3 regions of the Glutamicibacter sp. V16R2B1 genome follow, and region 1 is predicted to be linked to each of the others. Evidence: riboswitches for the same ligand, from Rfam matches in the RefSeq annotation. Region 1 holds a riboswitch; each other region holds the start of a gene.
What was found. A riboswitch is a leader RNA that binds a small molecule or an ion and turns the genes downstream of it on or off. The one in region 1 is predicted to bind S-adenosylmethionine.

Region 1 (5,941 bases):
ACGCCCCGGTGGCCGGCGGGTTGTGCCTGTGGGCCCTCTACCTGATGCGTCCGGCCCCGGCGCCGGCCCGGCCAGCCCGCTGGCGCGCCAGGCTCGCCCGGATGCTGGACGGGCCGCGGCACTAGCTGCCCGGCGGCGCCTGAAGGCGCAGCTGGATGATCCGGTCATCCCCGGGCTGTGGGGTGCCGCGCCCGTCGGTGTTGTTCGTCAGCACCCACAGCTGTCCCGGCCCGACCTCCAGCACCGCGCGCAATCGCCCCTGGCCGGTGAGCAGCTCCTGCTGGTGCTGCGGGTTAGCCAGCTCCACGCGGCGCAACCGCTGCCCGCGCAGGTTGGCCAGGTACACCCATCCGTCGGCGATCGCGATCCCGCTGGGGCTGGCCTGCCCGGTGGGCCATTGCGCGATCGGGTCGGTGAACCGCCGGTCGCGCCGTTCGGCCTGGCCCTCCACCTGCGGCCAGCCGTAGTTGCCCCCCGCACGGATCTCGTTCAGCTCATCGAAGGTGTTCTGCCCGAACTCGCTGGCGTACATCCGGCCCCGCCCGTCCCAGGCCAGGCCCTGCACGTTGCGGTGGCCCAGGCTGTAGACGGCCGAACCGGGGAACGGGTTGTCCGCAGGGATGCCGCCATCGGGTTCCAGGCGCAGGATCTTGCCGCCCAGGCTCTCGGGGTCCTGCGCGGCGTCCGGCTGCGCGGCGTCCCCGACCCCGGCGTAGAGCTTGCCATCCGGCCCGAAGGCGATCCGCCCGCCATTGTGGATCCCGGCGGCGGGCAGCTCATCGATGACCGTCCGCTGCTGCCCCAGGCGCAGCGAGCCGGGCTTACCGTGCAGCGTGAAACGCTGGATCCGGTTGCCGGTGGCCCCGGTCGAATACGCGTAGAGCTGGTCCGGTTCGGCGAACGCGAGCCCCAGCAGCCCGCCCTCACCGCCCAAGCGCACCCCCGGCACGGTACCCACCGTGCGCTGGCGCCCGGCGGTGTCGACCTCCAGAATCCGGGCGGTGTCCCGTTCACTGACCAGCGTCGTGTCCATGGCCCGGCAGATCGACCACGGGGCCTGCAGGTTCCGGGTGATGACCGTGACCTCCGCGCGGTGCGCGGGGGAGGGCCCGGTGGGCCCGCTGGCGGTGGGGCTGGCGCCGCTCTGCGGGGCGGCCGGCGGGATTGGCGCCGGGCCGCTGCAGGCGACCAGCAGCAGGCAAAGGGCGGCCAGCGGGTACCAGCAGTGTCGGCCTCGCATGCTGCCCTCCTCAACCCCGGGGAGCAACAGCGTAGCAAGCCAGGCGCCGGCACGTCAGCCCACCGCGCGCCGGGTTTAGCGCGTGGTGGCCGCGGAGGGCAGCGGCAGGGTGCGCAGCACGTTCTTTTGCACCTTGCCCGTGGAGGTGCGGGGCAAATCCTGCGGGAAAACGATGGTGCGCGGCACCTTGAACCCGGCCAGCTGTTCGCGAGCGTGGGCGATCAGGGCCGCCTCATCCACCTGTGAGCCGCTGGCCCGGACGACGTAGGCGATGGGGCGTTCGCCCCACTTCTCATCCGCGATGCCCACCACCGCCACATCCAGCACCTGCGGGTGGCTGGCCAGCACCTGCTCGACCTCCACGGTGGAAATGTTCTCCCCGCCGGAGATGATGATGTCCTTGGCCCGGTCGCGCAGCTGGATGTAGCCGTCCGGGTGCATCACGCCCAGGTCCCCGGTGTGGAACCAGCCCCCGGCGAAGGCCTGTTCAGTGGCCGGCTCGTCCTTGTAGTAGCCGATCATCACGTTGTTGCCGCGCAGCACGATTTCGCCCATGCTCTGTCCGTCGGCCGGCACGTCGTTCATGTCCAGGTCCACTACGCGGGCGGACTCCGCGGTCACCATGCCCACCCCCTGCCGGGAGAGCTTGGCGGCCCGCTGCTCGGCGTCCAGCTCATCCCAGTGCTGCTGGTACTCGCAGATCGTGTACGGGCCGTAGACCTCGGTCAACCCGTAGACGTGCACCACCTCGATGCCCAGCCGGTGCAGCTTGCCAATGATGGCCGGTGACGGGGGAGCGCCGGCGGTGGTGATGCGCAGCGGCTGGCCCACACGGTGGGCCCGGGGCGCGTCGGCGATGATCGAGCACACGGTTGGTGCCCCGCACAGGTGGGTGGTGCCCAGCTGGTCGATGGCATCCCAGACGGCGTCCTCGCGCACCGCCCGCAGGCACAGGTGGGTGCCGCCGGCGGCGGTTACCGCCCAGGGCGTGCACCAGCCGTTGCAGTGGAACATCGGCAGCGTCCACAGGTAGCGGGTGTGCACGTCCATTTGCTGGTGGAACGCCTCACCCAGCGCGTTCAGATAGGTGCCGCGGTGTGAATACAGCACCCCCTTGGGCTTGCCGGTGGTCCCGGAGGTGTAGTTCAGGCAGATCGGGGCCCGCTCGTCGCCCACCGTATAGGGCAGGCGGCCGGCGGGGGCGTGGCGCAGCAGGTCCTCCAGCACCGCGTCGACCGGCACCTGGGGGCGCGGGCCGGTGTACTGGTCGTCGGTGACCTCGATCAGCGCCTCCAGGCTCGCCACCTCCTGGCGCAGCCGTGCGGTGTTGCCCAGCAGCTCGGTGTCCGCCAACAGCAGCCGGGCCTCGGCGTGCGACAAGATGTACTGCAGCTCGTGGGCGGCCAGGCGGGTGTTCAGGGCAACGAGGATGCCGCCGGCCAGCGGGACCGCGTAGTGGGCGGCCAGCATTTCCGGGGTGTTCGGGGCCAGCACCGCGACCCGGTCGCCCGGGGAAATGCGTTGGGCCAGCACCTGGGCCAGCCGCTGGACGCGCTCCTCGAACTGGGCCCAGGTGTAGCTGCGCGAACCGTGAATCACCGCGGTTTTCTCCGGGTAGACCTCCACGGAGCGTTCCAGGAAGCGCAGGGGAGTCAATTCTGAGTGGTTGGCCAGCAACGATGCCATGGGGGCTCCTCGGGGTCGGTAACTATCCGGCCCTGCGCTGTGACGCAGGGCACCTCGCAAGACATCGTGGCATGAAACTGAACCCCAGACAAAGAAACTGCGTGCCATTGCGCTCAACGGCGCCCGCGGGGCGACCAGCGTAGGAGGCGGTGTCCGTTGGTGAGCTGCGTCGGGCGAAATTATCGGCGGCGAGCGTAGCGGAAGGAGGGGGCGGACGAAACAATATGTCGAAGATTGCGGTATAAGACAGGAAATGTTTGACGTTACGCCGCGACGGGCCATAGTGTCGTAGACAGAATCAAGAGCGTCAGCTGACAAGCCCTGGCTAGCTGGCCGGCAACCCTCTAAACGGTAGTGGGGTGCTCCAGGTGAGGATTCGGTTCCGCGCGCCACCGCGTGGAACAAGTACCGCACACCGAGGCGTAAAACCTTCGAATCCACAGTGCAGCAGCTTGGCCCTGCGGCGCTATGGGCATTCGACCGTCGCCGACCACGGTGGGCCTGATGCTAAGGATACGAATCATGTCATTGAATCAGGATCTCGACCCGTTGACCCTGCGCAAGGTCTTCGCCCAGCACCCCTCGGGCGTCGCGGCGTTGTGCGCCGAAATCGATGGCGTCAAGACCGGAATTGTTGCCTCCTCGTTTACCGTTGGGGTCTCCCTGGATCCGGCGCTGGTGATGTTCGCCGTGCAGAAGACCTCCAACACCTGGCCGAAGCTGCGGCGGGCACAGCGTATCGGGGTCTCGGTGCTCAGCAGCCGCAACGAGGGGGTCTGCGCCCAGATCGCCTCGAAGAAGGGTGACCGCTTCGCCGGGCTGCACACCCACATCACCGAGCAGCAGGCGTTGTTCATCGAGGAATCCACCCTCTGGCTCGATACCTCCATCTACAACGAGGTTGAAGCCGGGGACCACTGGGTCGTCCTGCTGCAGGTGCACGGCCACCAGGCCTCGGCGCACACCCCGTCGATCTTCCATGATTCCGCCTTCCACACCCTCAAGGTGCCGGCCCTGGTCTAATGGCAGGGCGGCATCGATGAATCCCACTGCGTCGTACGCCGCGGTGGGATTCATTGCGTTAACCGCTTCAAACCGGGTTGCGTGTCAGGCGCAGTGCACAGTCCCGAGATGAGGCAGGCCGGGGATCTGTGGACGAAGCCCCGCATCCGAAGGACCTTAATGGGTGGTCCTGCGATGAGTAGCGAGTTTTTAGATCTGAAGTAATCCACAAAGCTTTCCACAGCGTTGTGGATTGGGGGTGGATAACCGTGGTTGACGCCTCCACGCCCCCGAATTGTGGGCTTTCCGGCTGTGGAAAAGATCCAAAACCCACAATGCCGCGGAGGAAAATTTATTTTTTATCCACACGTGTGAAAACCTAAACAACCAAGTCAATGAGGTATTAGTTGCGTTTAAGTGGGGAAATCCACAGCGTTCTCCCCAGTTCCTGCACACCCCCTTCCACAGATAGCTGCCGCTTGTCCACAGATCCTGTGGATAAGTGAGTTTACGCCCTTACATAAGAGGCCTACTGTTGGCTCTGGAACTGAAATATCCACAAGTTTCCCCAGCGCCCCCAAACTGTCGGGGCCCGATGGAACGATACGAGGTGGACGGTGAACCGGTCGCCGAGTTCCCGGTGGGTAGAAGGGGATTTGAATGTCTATTGCCAGCGCTGAGCAGGCCTACGAGAACCGCGACTCCGAGGCGGGGCGTACGCCGCCGCAGGACATCGCCGCGGAAATGTCGGTTCTGGGCGGCATGATGCTCTCCAAGGACGCGATCGCCGATGTCATTGAGGTGGTCCGCGGCAACGACTTCTACCGTCCGGCCCATGAATCGATCTATGAGGCCATCATTGATCTCTACGGACGGGGCGAACCGGCTGATGCCGTCACCGTTTCGGACCTGCTGACCAAGCGGGGCGAAATCGTCCGGGTGGGCGGTGCCGCATACCTGCACAACCTCATCCAGTCCGTGCCCACCGCCGCGAACGCCGGTTACTACGCCGAGATCGTGCGCGAACGCGCCGTGCTGCGCCGCCTGGTCGACGCCGGGACCCGGATCGTGCAGATGGGCTACTCCCCGGACGGGGACGTGGACGCCATCGTCAACGAGGCGCAGGCCGAGGTCTACAAGGTTGCGGAGAATCGCTCGAGCGAAGACTATGTCCGGCTCAGCGAGATCATCGAGGGCACCGTCGATGAGATCGAAAATGCGGCCAACGCCGGTGACGGCATCACCGGTGTCCCCACCGGCTTTTACGAGTTTGATGAGTTGACCCAGGGCCTGCAGGGCGGGCAGATGATCATCATCGCCGCGCGTCCGGCCGTGGGCAAGTCGACCTTCGCCCTGGACTTTGCGCGTTCGGCGGCAATCAAGAACAACATGGCCACCGTGTTCTTCTCCCTGGAAATGGGGCGCAATGAAATCGCGATGCGTCTGCTCTCCGCGGAGGCCTCGATCCAGTTGCAGGACCTGCGCAAGGGGTCGGTGGAGGATGCCCAGTGGACCAAGATCGCCACCACCATGGGACGGTTGAATGAGGCTCCGCTATTCATTGACGACTCCCCGAACATGTCGATGATGGAGATCCGCGCCAAGTGCCGCCGCCTGAAGCAGCGCAACGAGCTGAAGATGATCGTGCTGGACTACCTGCAGCTGATGAGCTCGGGCAAGCGCGTTGAATCACGCCAGCAGGAAGTCTCGGAGTTCTCCCGTAACCTGAAGCTGCTGGCCAAGGAGCTCGATGTCCCGCTCATCGCGCTCTCGCAGCTGAACCGTGGTTCGGAACAGCGTACGGACAAGAAGCCGATGGTCTCGGACCTGCGTGAATCCGGCTCGATTGAGCAGGATGCGGACATGGTGATCCTGCTGCACCGCGAGGACGTGTACGACAAGGAAAATCGTCCCGGAGAGGCCGACGTGATTGTGGCCAAGCACCGCAACGGTCCCACCAAGACCATTACCGTCGCCTTCCAGGGCCACTACTCCCGGTTCAGCAACATGCAA
Region 2 (5,941 bases), on a different contig from region 1:
CGCGCGCCTCACAGCGCAACACTACCGCGGTCACCGCCGAACCGGAGTTCATTGCCGATGATGCCCGGATGCTGGAGCCCTTCGGCCACCAGTTCGTGCCGTCCGGGGATTCCTTTACCCCGCAGGCGGAGATCGGTGCGGTGGCGGCCGTGGAGATCGGCCCGCGGGGCAAGCTGACCGCCGCGGCCGAACCGACCCGGCGCGGGGGCGGCTCGGCGATGGTGGTGAAGCAGCTGAAGGGACACAAGAAGCACAAGTAGCTCCCGCGCATCCACACCGAAGGCGGCGCGGCCGCGGAAAGACCAGTGACGGGTTTTTCCGCGGCCGCGCCGCCCTGTTCACCGCTGGCCGCTAGCGGGCGGCAGCCAGGCGGTTGGCGATCTTGTACTGGGCGGCGCGGTGGGTGTCCTTGACCCGGTCGCCGGCACCGAAGAGCTTGTTGCGCAGCGAGCCTTCGGCATACTCGGTCTTGTAGGCGCCGCGGGCCTGCAGTTCGGGAACCACATACTCGACGATGTCCTCAAAGGTTCCCGGGGTGATCGCGTAGGCGAGGTTGAACCCGTCCACGTCGGTGTAGTCCACCCAGTCGATCAGCTTCTCGGCCACCTCGGCGCCCGAACCGACGGTGATCGGGCCGAAACCGCCCACGCCGACCCACTCGGCCAGCTGCCGGATGGTCCACGGTGAGCCCTCGTCGCCGCTGGCCTTCTGGAAGGTCTCCACGGAAGACTGGATCGCGTTGGACTTCACGTTCGAGCCGATCACGTCGTCCGGGTCGTAGGCCGAGAGGTCCACCCCCATCCACCCGGAGATCAGCACCAGTGCCCCCTCGACGTCAGCGTAGGACTTGTAGTCCTCGTACTTCGCCTGCGCGGTGGCCGAGTCCTGGCCGGTGATGATGGTCTGCATGGCGAAGATCTTGATGTCGTAGCGGTCCCGGCCGGCGGCCTCGGCGGCGTCACGGATCTTGGTGACGGTGGCCTTGAGCATTTCCCGGGTCGGCGAGGTGACGAAGACGGCCTCGGCGTTCTCGGCCGCGAACTTCACCCCGCGGCTGGAGGCCCCGGCCTGGTAGATCACCGGGGTGCGCTGGGTGCTCGGTTCGGTGATGGCGATGCCCGGAACCTTGAAGTACTTGCCCTCATGGTTGATCGGGTGCACCTGCTCCGGGTTGGTGTAGATGCCGCTGACCTTGTCGGCCTTGACCGCGTCATCTTCCCAGGAGCCCTCCAGCAGCTTGTACACCACTTCCAGGTACTCATCGGCGTGGTCGTAGCGTTCGTCGTGCTCCATCTGGTCTTCCTGGCCCATGTTGCGCGCGGCGGAGGGCAGGTAGCCGGTGACCACGTTCCAGCCGACCCGGCCCCCGGTGAGGTGGTCCAGGGTGGCCAGGCGGCGGGCGAACGGGTACGGGTGCTCGTAGGCGGTGCCCGCGGTGATGCCGAAGCCGAGGTTCTCGGTGACCGCGGCCATGGCGGAGACCAGCAGAATCGGGTCGTTGACCGGGGCCTGGGCGCCGGTGCGCAGCGGGGATTCGTTGGTGCCGTTGTAGACGTCATAGGTGCCCAGCACATCGGCGATGAACAGCCCGTCGAACTTGCCCTTTTCCAGCACCTTGGCCAGGTGGGTCCAGTAGCCCAGGGTGTTGTAGCTTGCGGCTTGGTCCTGCGGGTGGCGCCAGAGTCCGGGCGACTGGTGGGCGACGCAGTTCATGTCAAAGGCGTTGAACAGGATTTCGCGGGGTGTGCGGCTCATGGCGGTCCTTCTTTCGGGGGTTTGATTCGATGGTGGCGGGCGGGACTAGCGGAAGCTGACCTGGCCCGGGGCGGGGACGTCCCCGGTGGCGTTCAGCCGCACCGGGGGCACCGCGTTGATCTCGTAGTCGCCCACGATGCGGGATTTGTAGATGGCGGGGTTGTGGGTGGCGATGGTGCGGGCGTTGCGCCAGTGCCGGTCCATGTTGCAGCTGGCCTTGGTGGCCGAGGCGCCCAGCGGGTCAAAGAGCTTGCTGGTCACCCCGATGGTCAGCGGCTGGGTGACCGATTGGGCGCGGTTGGCGGCCAACTCGCACACCGCATAGCGTTCGGCGGGGCTCAGGTTGGCGTCGGCCAGGGCGGCCTCGACCTCCAGCACGGCGCCCATCACCACCGACTCGATGGCGAAGACCTCGGCCGAGACCTCCCCCACGACCTGCAGGACCTGCGGTTCGTGGCGGACCGGGACCCCGGTGCCGGTGCTGAAGCTGCGGGTGCGCAGCTGGACCGAGGAGCGCAGGTCATTCAGCGCCGCGCGGGCCACGCCGGCCTGCACGGCCAGCAGCACCAGCTGGAAGACCGCCGATTCGGTGTCGTTCTCATGCTGCGGGATGAAGCTGTCCACCGGGACCCGCTCGAACGTGGTGGTGCCGGTGCCCGTCAGCTGCTGGCCGAACCCGTCCCAGTCATCCAGGATCCGCACCCCGGAATGCTGGGTGGCCACGACGGCGATCTGCCGACCGGGCAGCTGCGGGTGGGCCACGGCCACCATGGTCCAGTCGGCAAAGATGGTCCCGGTGCAGTAGTACTTCTCCCCGGTGACGAACCAGCGGCCCTCGTGCTCGGTGGCCGTGGTGTTCAGGCTGCCCAGCCGGTTGCCGCCGCGTTCGGTGTAGGCGTTGCCCACAATGTGCCCGGCTGAGATCCGCTCCAGCCATTTGGCCTGCAGCGACTGGTCCTCGAAGGCCAGCACGTCTTCGACGAAGGCCAGGTGGGCACGCCAGAGCTGGGCGATGTGGGAGTCGGCTTCGGCCAGTTCAATCAGCAGGCGGAAGACATCGGACATGCGGGCACCGTACCCGCCGCGGTCCACCGGGACGCGCAGGGCCCCGAAGCGTTCCCGGTTCAGCAGCCCCACTTGCTCAAAGGGCAGGATGCGCTCCCGGTCCCGGTGGGCCGCGCCCTCGGCGATTTGCGCGAAGACCGGTCGGAAGGTGGCGGCCAGGCGTTCATATTGTTCGTCGGCCCCAGGCCCCGGGGTGATCTTCAGCAGCTGCCGCTCGGGCAGCTGCTCGGGGTGCTGGTCCAGGTCCACGGCGTTGCCGGCAGGGGCCTGGGCAGGGTCGGACAGCGCGTTGAAGTCCGGTTGGGGTTCGCCGAATGACATGCAAGAGCCTCAATTCTTCCATCGGTCCTGGCGGTAGCACCGGCCCGCATGGGGTGGTTGCTGCGGCGTCGTGGAGCCAGATCTCTCGGCCGCTCTGGATGGTTCATCTCATTTGTACCGGCGGTGACGAAGCCGGCTCAAGGCTTGGCGTCATATTTCGGGGCATGAAGCGCAGATGACGTCGAACGCCCGGATCGCGCGAATGGGCAGGACGTTACAGCCTGACCCCGTCAAGCGGCAGAATGATGCAGAATCCACAAGGGATCAAAGAAATACCAGAATTACCGGCCCCAGAAACGTATGCTTCGAAGATTCGTCACATTACGAACGATTTGCCTTCCATCCGTTCGGGACGATTACATGGTGGCGTAACCATCCCGAGCGGCCGAGAGATCTGGCTCGTTGACGCCGCAGCAACCACCATGACGGGGAGAAGGCCTCTTCCTGCATGGACGGTGCTAACGCCAGAAGCGATGGAGATGACAATGAGTACTGTCCTTGTGTCGCCCACACCCGTGGCGCCATCCACTGCCCGATCGGTTCAGTTCCACAACCTGGGGCGTTCGTTCACCGCAGGACGGCAGACCCGCACGGTCCTGTCGGGCATCGACCTGCAGATCACCGCCGGTCAGGTGGTGGCCATCCTGGGCGCCAGCGGCTGCGGCAAGTCCACACTGCTGCGCACCGTCAGCGGCCTGGATCACCCCAGTGTCGGCCAGGTCCGCATTGGCGGCCACGCCGTGGAGGGAATCGATGACCGCTGTGCGGTGGCGTTCCAGGAACCCCGGTTGCTGCCGTGGCGGACGGTGCGCCAGAACATCGCCCTGGGCCTGTCTCCGCAGCTGACAGCCCAGGCCGGCCGCGAGCTGATCGCCGAGCTGCTGGAACTGACCGAACTCACCCACGCGGCGGAACTTCGTCCGCGCGAGATTTCCGGGGGCATGGCCCAGCGCGTTTCACTGGCCCGCGCCCTGGCACGGCGCCCCGGGGTCCTGCTGCTGGACGAACCGTTCGGCGCGCTGGATGCCCTGACCCGCCTGAAAATGCAGGATCTGCTGCTGGAGATCCACCGTTCGTTCCCGACCACGGTGCTGATGGTCACCCATGACGTGGACGAGGCCCTGAGCCTGGCCGACCGCGTCATTGTCCTGGGGCACCGGCGGCCGAACGCGGAGCAGAAGCAGAACGGGGCCGGGGTCATCGAGGACCTGACCCTGAACTCCCCCAGGCCCCGCAACCGGACGGGTTCCGGATTCACCACCCAGCGCGCGCATCTGCTGCAGCTGCTCGGTGTCAACCCGTCGGGCCATTAACCCCCGCGCCGCGTCGCCTTCCTGCCCACCCCTCCCCCTTGCGTCCGGGCCTCCTCCCGTGCGCCGCCGAACCCACCCGCTAAGGATTCCCATGTCAAAATTCACCCTGTCCCGCCGTTGCGCATTCACCTTCGCCGCCGTCGCATTGGCCGCGAGCAGCCTCAGCGGCTGCGCCGGGGAGAACGCCGCTGCCGGTGAGACCCTGACCCTCGACTATGCGACCTACAACCCCCTGAGCCTGGTGCTGAAGGAAAAGGGATGGCTGGAGGATGCGCTGGCCGACGACGGCATCAGCGTCGAATGGATCCAGTCGGCCGGGTCAAACAAGGCCAACGAGGCACTGCGTGCGGACGCCATCGACGTGGGCTCCACCGCCGGATCCGCCGCCCTGCTGGCCCGCTCCAACGGTTCCCCGATCAAGACGATCGCGTTGTACTCGCAGCCCGAATGGTCAGCACTGGTCGTGGGCAAGGATTCACCGGTTTCCTCGGTCGCCGACCTGAAGGGCAAGCAGGTCGCGGCCACCAAGGGCACCGACCCCTACTTCTTCCTGCTGCAGGCCCTGCAGGAGGCGGGATTGGGGGAAAAGGACATCACGTTGCAGAACGTGCAGCACGCCGACGGGCGCACCGCTTTGGCCAACGGCTCGGTGGATGCCTGGAGCGGACTGGACCCGATCATGGCGTCCGCCGAACAGGACGGGGCACGCCTGCTGTACCGCAACCTGGACTTCAACACCTATGGGGCGCTCAACGCCCGTGAGGACTTCCTCAAGGACAGCCCGGAAGTGGCGCAGACCGTGGTTGACGCCTATGAGAAGGCGCGCCAGTGGGCCGGCAGCCACCCGGAGGAAACCGCACAGATCCTGGCCGATGTCGCCGGACTGGACGCTCAGGTCGCCGACACGGTCATCTCCGAGCGATCCAACCTCGACGTGGCGGCGGTCCCGGGCGAGAAGTTCGTTCAGGTGCTGGGCAACATTGGGCCGGTGTTTGTCGACAGCGGCGATGTGAAGAGCCAAGCCGAGGTGGACGCCGCACTGGACACCCTGGTTGACGACCAGTTTGCCCGGCAGGCCGATGCCTCACAGATTGCGGGTGAATAGGCGATGACCGCTCCTGTTGACCAGCAGCCGGCCACCACACAAGCCGATGCCCCGCGCGCCGGGCTGCTCGCCGCACTGCTGGGGCTCCCGCACTGGCTGGTGGGCCTGGTTGTCCCCGCCCTGGTCCTGGTGGCGTGGCAGTTGGCCACGACAAGCGGACTGGTGCCCTCCTATGCGCTGCCTACCCCGGCCTCCGTCATCACCGCCGCCGTTGACCTGCTGGAGCGCGGTGAGCTGTGGACCCACATAGGCATCTCCGCCCAGCGGGTCCTGTTGGGCTTTGCCGCCGGTTCGCTGCTGGGCCTGGTCTTCGGTGCCCTGGTGGGACTATCGAAGCTGGCCGATGCCCTGCTGAGCCTGAGCATCGGGGCGCTGCGCGCGG
Region 3 (5,941 bases), on a different contig from region 1:
AGCGTCCGCGCGGCCAGCTGGCCGATCCCAGCGGGTCCTCCTGGCCCTGCCCCCTGCGTCCGAAGCGCTGCTGCAGCTCGGCCTCGGAACGGTAGGTGACGTGCGCCAGGCGCCGGGCCACCCCGAGCCCGGCGTCCGGCGCCCGCCCGGTGTGGTAGTAGTCCCCATTGGCGAAGTGCGGGTCCAGCCGGATCGATTCGCTTTGCACCTGGGCGAAGGCGATCTGTTCGGCGCTGGCCTGCGCGCAGGCGGCCATCACCACCAGGTTGCGCACCCGGTGCGGGTAGAGCACGGCCCACTCCAGGGCCCGTGCCCCGCCCATCGACCCGCCGATCACCGCGTGCCAGGTCTCGATCCCCAGCGCGTCGGCCAGCCGGGCCTCCAGGTGCACCGAGTCCTTGATGGTGGTGAACGGGAAACGCGAACCCCAGGCCCGCCCGTTGGCGTCCAGGCTGCCCGGCCCGGTGCTGCCGTTGCAGCCGCCGACGATGTTCGCCGCCACCACGTGGTAGCGGTTGGTGTCGATCGGCTTGCCGGGGCCCACGAAGTCCTCCCACCAGCCGTCGAAGTCCGAGTCCCCGCGGCTGACGTGGGCATCGCCGGTCAGCGCGTGGGTGATCAGCACCGCGTTGGAGCCCTGTGCGTCCAGTTCCCCCCAGGTTTCGTAGGCCAGCTCCACCTGCGGCAGGTAGCCGCCGGTTTCAAAGCCATACTCCCCCACCGCCGCTCGGCGCCTCATGCCGTGCACGGCGGTGCGGGTGGCCGGCCGCCCGGTCCTTGCGATCGCAGTCATCGGCTTAGCGCGCTTCGGCCAGGGTCTCGTCGGTCTGGCGGGCGGCCACGGCCGCGAAGCCCAGTTCCAGGTCGGCCAGGATGTCCTTGACGTTCTCCAGCCCCACGCTCAGGCGCACCAGCCCCGGACGCACCCCCGCGGCCAGCTGCTCGGCGTCGCTGAGCTGGGCGTGGGTGGTGGAGGCCGGGTGCACCACCAGGGAGCGCACGTCCCCCAGGTTGGCCACGTTCGAATGCAGCACCAGCGCATCGGCGAACGCCTGGCCGGCCGCGGCCCCGCCGGCCACGTCGAAGGAGACGATCGCGCCCACCCCGTTCGGCCCGTACTTGCGTCCGCGTTCGTACCACGGGGAGGAGGGCAGCCCGGCGTAGGAGACCTGCTGCACCTGCGGGTGCGCCTCCAGCCAGCGGGCCACCTGGACCGCGTTGGCCACGTGGCGCTCCATGCGCAGGGACAGGGTTTCCAGGCCCTGGGCGATCAAGAACGCGTTGAAGGGGGACACGGCCGAACCCAGGTCGCGCAGCAGCTGCACCCGCGCCTTGAGGATGTAGGCCAGGTTCGCCCCCAGTGCGCCGTCCACGCCCAGGTCGCGGGCGAAGACCAGGTTGTTGTAGGACTCATCCGGGGTGTTGAAGCCCGGGAACTTCTGCGGGTCGGCCCCGAAGTCGAAGTTGCCCGAATCCACGATCACCCCGGCGATCGCGGTGCCGTGCCCGCCCAGGTACTTCGTGGCCGAGTGGATGACGATGTCCGCGCCGGACTCGATCGGGCGGATCAGGTAGGGGGTGGACAGGGTGTTGTCCACCAGCAGCGGCACGCCGGCCGCGTGGGCGATGTCCGCGATCGCCGCAATGTCCAGCACGTCCTGGCGCGGGTTGGAGACCACCTCGCCGAACAGCGCCTTGGTGTTCGGGCGGATCGCGGCGCGCCACCCCTGCAGGTCGTCCGGGTCGGCCACGAAGCTGACCTCGATTCCCAGCTTGCGCAGCGTGTGCTTGAACAGGTTCTGGGTGCCCCCGTAGAGGCTGGGGCTGGCCACGATGTGGTCCCCCGCCTCGGCCAGGTTCAGGATCGCGAACGTGGTGGCCGCCTGCCCGGAGGCCAGCAGCAGGGCGCCCACCCCGCCCTCCAGGCTGGCGATCCGGTTCTCCACCGCCTCCTGGGTGGGGTTGCCGATGCGGGTGTAGATCGGACCCAGGTCCTGCAGCGCAAAGCGCTCGGCCGCGGTCTGCGCGGTGGGGAATTCGAAGGACGTGGTCTGGTAGATCGGCAGGGCCCGGGCCCCGGTGTGCGGGTCCGGGCTTTGCCCGGCGTGGATCTGACGGGTCTCGAATGACCAGTTTTCGCTCATGGTTTTCCTCCCATAGTTCGTTGACTATTCGGGGGTACACCACTGAAATTCACCCTAAGAGGCCGGTGGCCGGTGAGTTCTCAGGGTGTAACCCGCGCTTGTCCTTGGCACACCTAGGTGTGCAGGGCCAGGTCTTCACCCGGGGCACCCCACCGCGGTTGGAGGGTTGCCGCCCAGCAAGCCGGGGCTCGTAGCTGGGACTCATGACCTGCCACCAGTGTGCCGCAGGCGCGGCGGACGATGCAATCGGCGCTGCGTCCGCGGCGTCGCAATCGGTCACACAACAGCGCACCCCTTGCGCCGCACTTGGCACGTTCGGGCCGGAACGTCAACACCTGGAGAAATAATTAGGCGACCCTAAGTCGAGACTTGGATCACAAAAATGGCATGATGATCGCATGATGAGGCTAGATCACGTTTCGTATGCATGTGGCCCCGATGGGCTGATGGAAACCGCCGAACGCATCTCCCAGACCCTGGGCCTGGAGTTCGTCAAGGGTGGGATCCACCCACGATTCGGAACTCGCAATGTAATTTTTCCGCTGCAGCACAACCAGTACCTGGAAGTCGTCGAGGTGCTGGACCACCCGGCAAGCCTCAAGGCCCCCTTCGGGCAGGCCGTGCGCGCCCGCTCCGAACTGGGCGGGGGATGGATGGGCTGGTGCGTGTCCCTGGATGAGATGGGCCAGGCCGAGCAACGGCTGGGCCGCCAGGCCGTGCCGGGCAACCGCAAGTTCCCCGACGGGCGCGAACTGACCTGGCAGCAGATCGGCATCAAGGGCCTGATCGCCGACCCGCAGGTGCCCTACCTGCTGCGCTGGGACGACGGCACCGAGGACCTGCACCCTTCCCGCGCCCTGGACCCGGTGGGCTTCATCGATGAGATCACCATCGCCGGCTCCCGCGACCGGGTGCTGGAGTGGCTGGGCAAGCCCGATGAGGTGCAGCTGGGCGAGGTCACCATGAGCTACCAGTCCCCCAACGGGACCCCGGGCATCCTCTCGGTCACCTTCCAGACCCCCAAGGGCGAGGTCGTGCTGTAGCCAAGGACGCACGGATATAGGGGCAGGGCGTGAACCGCGAGGGTTCGCCCCCTGCCCCTGATCCGTTAACCCGCCGGCGCCGCGGCGCAAAGGCCGGGCGGCCGGCTCAGCCGCCGATCCCGATCGCCGGACCGATCAGCGCGAAGCCCACAAAGCCCACCGCGTCGAGCAGGAAGTGCGCGATCACCAGCGGCATCACCCGCCCCCACCGCAGGTACACCCAACCGAACACGGCGCCCATCACCGCGTTGCCGATGAACGGCCCGAATCCCTGGTACAGGTGGTAGCTGCCGCGCAGCAGCGCCGACCCCAGAAGCAGCGCCCAGGGGGCGATCTTCAGCGCCCGGCCGTGGGCGAAGAGGAAGGCCAGCATGAGCACCTCCTCCAGCACCGCGTGGCGGGCCGCGGACAGCAGCAGCACCGGCACCGTCCACCAATACCCCTCCAGGTTCGCCACCGACAGCGCGGTGGTCAGCCCCAGCGCCCGCCCCACCGCGTACAGGCCCAGGGTGCCCAGCCCCATCGCCAGGAACAAGCCGGCGCCCCAGGCCGCGTCTCGGCCGGGCCGGCGCAAATCGAACCCCACCTGCCGCGGCCCGAGCCCCAGACTGCGCGCCATGAAGTACAGCGCCAGCGCCACCGGCACCAGGGCGAAGGCGATGTCCAGCAGCTGGTAGGTCAGATCGAACCAGGGCCGGGCGCTGAGCGGGTTGTTCATCGAGGTGGTCTGCTCACCCAGCGGCGCGCGGGTCACCTTGTCCAGGAAGCTGACGATCGAATACACCGCGCTTTGGCCCAGCGACAGCGCCAGCACCAAAAAGATCTCGAATTTCAGCGGCCCCGCCTGCCGCGGGCCGTCTGCCAGATTGCTTTGCACCCCTTGATCCTATGCGTGCCCGCTGTGCCTGGGCTGAAGCACCGCGGTGGCTGCGATAGCGTTGGAACCGCTCGGCCCGCAGGTCCGGGCGCCGCCCCGCCCACCACATACCAAGGGAGAACCCGTGAGTCGAGCCGCCACCGATGCCGAGCTGGCCCTGGCCCGGCGCCTGGCCCCGCAGCTGTCCTGGCAAGGGGCCCGGGTGGAGGAAGGCGGGCAGTTCCACCGGGTGCTGCTGGGCAACGAGCAGGCGGTGATCCGCATGGCCCGCACCCCGCAGGCCAGCGCGGCCATGCCCCGCAGCGTGGCCCTGCACCGGGCCGTCTCCGAACGCCTTGCCTGGCAGGTGCCCACCGCGCTGGGCCCGATCGCCACTGACGCGCAAGGGCTGGCGGCGGTGGCGATGCGCTACATTCCCGGCACCGCGCACCCACCGCACCGGGGCGATGCGTGCATCCTGCGCCGGGTGGTCGATGCCCTGGCCGAGGTAGAGCTCGACACGCTGCGCCCGCTGCTGGCCGAACCGTTCGCGTTCGGCGGGCCGTGGACCACCGAGCGCCGCCAGGCCAGCCACGATGCGCTGCCGCTCGAGCTGCGCCCGGCGGCCCTCACCCTGTGGGAGCAGCTGCCCGAACTGGCCCAGGTGCCCCCGGGCCTGGTGCACGGGGACCTGGCCGGGCACAACATGCACTGGGTCGACGGGGAGCTGATTGGGATCCTGGACTGGGACCTGGCCGCGGCCTGGGACCCGGCGCTGAACACCGCCTACTTGTGCCTGTGGCACGGCCAGGACCTGATCGACCAGGTCGCTCCGGATCCCGGGCAGGCCCGCCGGGCCAGGATCTGGCTGGGGCTGATGAGCCTGGAGCGCTTCAGCGACGCCATTGCGCGCACCGATCATCCGCGGCTGGACAAGCTGCTGCGCAAAATCGGCCCGCGCCTGCGCATGGCGGCGGCCGCCGCCGCACGCGGCTAGGCCCCACGCCGGGCGGTGCGCCGCGCAGCGGGCGGCACCCTAGGCGGTGAGCACCTTCAGCCCGGCCGCATCCAGGGCCGCAAGCTGGCCGGCATCCAGCTGCCGGTCGGTGATCATGCCGGTGAGGTTAGCGGTGTCCAGGATGACAAAGGAGCGGGTGCCCACCTTGGAGGAGTCCAGCACCAGGTAGCTGTCCCGGGACTGGGCGACCATCAGCTCGTTGACCGCCGCCTCCATCTCATCCGAGACCATCGGCCCCAGCCGCGGGTCCAGCCCGTTGACCCCCACGAAGCACAAATCCATGGTGATCTTGCCCAGCGCCGCCTGCGCCATCGGCCCGACCAGTTCATAGGACCGGGCATTGAGCACCCCGCCGGTGACCATCACCCGGATGTGCGGGCGCACCGCCAGCAGCCCGGCAATGTTCACGGCGTTGGTCACCACCGTCAGGGTGATGCGCCCCGGCTCCCCGATCAGGTCCTGGCGCATCCCCAGCTCGTGGGCGATCGCCTTGGTGGTGGTCCCGCCCGAAAGCCCAACCACCATGTCCGGGCGCACCATCGCCGCCGCCGCCCGGGCGATCTGCGCCTTCTCATCGTCGCGCGAATCGTTCTGGTAGCGGGCGGGCAGGTCGTAGGCCACGGTGCTGGAGACCGCCCCGCCGTGGGTGCGGGTGAGCAGGGAGGCCGCCGCCAGCGAATCCAGGTCACGCCGGGCGGTGGCCGCGGATACCCCCAGCTGCTCCACGATCTGCTCAACATCGATCTTCCCGTGCCGGGCCAGCAAATCCAGCACGTGGTTCAGCCGCTCCTCGCGCTTCATTCTCCCTGGTTCCTCCTGCCGCCCTGCCTGCGATCGGGCGCCGCCTGCCGCCCCCGGCGGGGACACGCGCCCGTTGATT

Region 2: linked by a shared signal. The riboswitch ahead of FDN03_RS04460 (acyl-CoA dehydrogenase family protein) and the one ahead of FDN03_RS10015 (flavin reductase family protein) in region 1 are both predicted to bind S-adenosylmethionine.
Region 3: linked by a shared signal. The riboswitch ahead of FDN03_RS06545 (bifunctional o-acetylhomoserine/o-acetylserine sulfhydrylase) and the one ahead of FDN03_RS10015 (flavin reductase family protein) in region 1 are both predicted to bind S-adenosylmethionine.

The regions. Positions count from the first base shown of each region.
Region 1 is NZ_VATX01000014.1:73,178-79,118, forward strand. Features, by position in the region: gene FDN03_RS10000 (hypothetical protein) at 1-125, shown strand, start outside; gene FDN03_RS10005 (PQQ-dependent sugar dehydrogenase) at 122-1,240, opposite strand; gene FDN03_RS10010 (acyl--CoA ligase family protein) at 1,316-2,926, opposite strand; SAM riboswitch class IV at 3,223-3,340, shown strand; gene FDN03_RS10015 (flavin reductase family protein) at 3,449-3,949, shown strand; gene dnaB (replicative DNA helicase) at 4,589-5,941, shown strand, end outside.
Region 2 is NZ_VATX01000007.1:69,449-75,389, forward strand. Features, by position in the region: gene ggt (gamma-glutamyltransferase) at 1-260, shown strand, start outside; gene FDN03_RS04455 (LLM class flavin-dependent oxidoreductase) at 352-1,755, opposite strand; gene FDN03_RS04460 (acyl-CoA dehydrogenase family protein) at 1,801-3,141, opposite strand; SAM riboswitch class I at 3,157-3,246, opposite strand; SAM riboswitch class I at 3,511-3,621, shown strand; gene FDN03_RS04465 (ABC transporter ATP-binding protein) at 3,627-4,454, shown strand; gene FDN03_RS04470 (aliphatic sulfonate ABC transporter substrate-binding protein) at 4,546-5,559, shown strand; gene FDN03_RS04475 (ABC transporter permease) at 5,563-5,941, shown strand, end outside.
Region 3 is NZ_VATX01000010.1:33,475-39,415, forward strand. Features, by position in the region: gene FDN03_RS06540 (homoserine O-acetyltransferase) at 1-793, opposite strand, end outside; gene FDN03_RS06545 (bifunctional o-acetylhomoserine/o-acetylserine sulfhydrylase) at 798-2,144, opposite strand; SAM riboswitch class IV at 2,234-2,353, opposite strand; gene FDN03_RS06550 (VOC family protein) at 2,543-3,187, shown strand; gene FDN03_RS06555 (CPBP family intramembrane glutamic endopeptidase) at 3,294-4,064, opposite strand; gene FDN03_RS06560 (aminoglycoside phosphotransferase family protein) at 4,189-5,040, shown strand; gene FDN03_RS06565 (DeoR/GlpR family DNA-binding transcription regulator) at 5,080-5,862, opposite strand.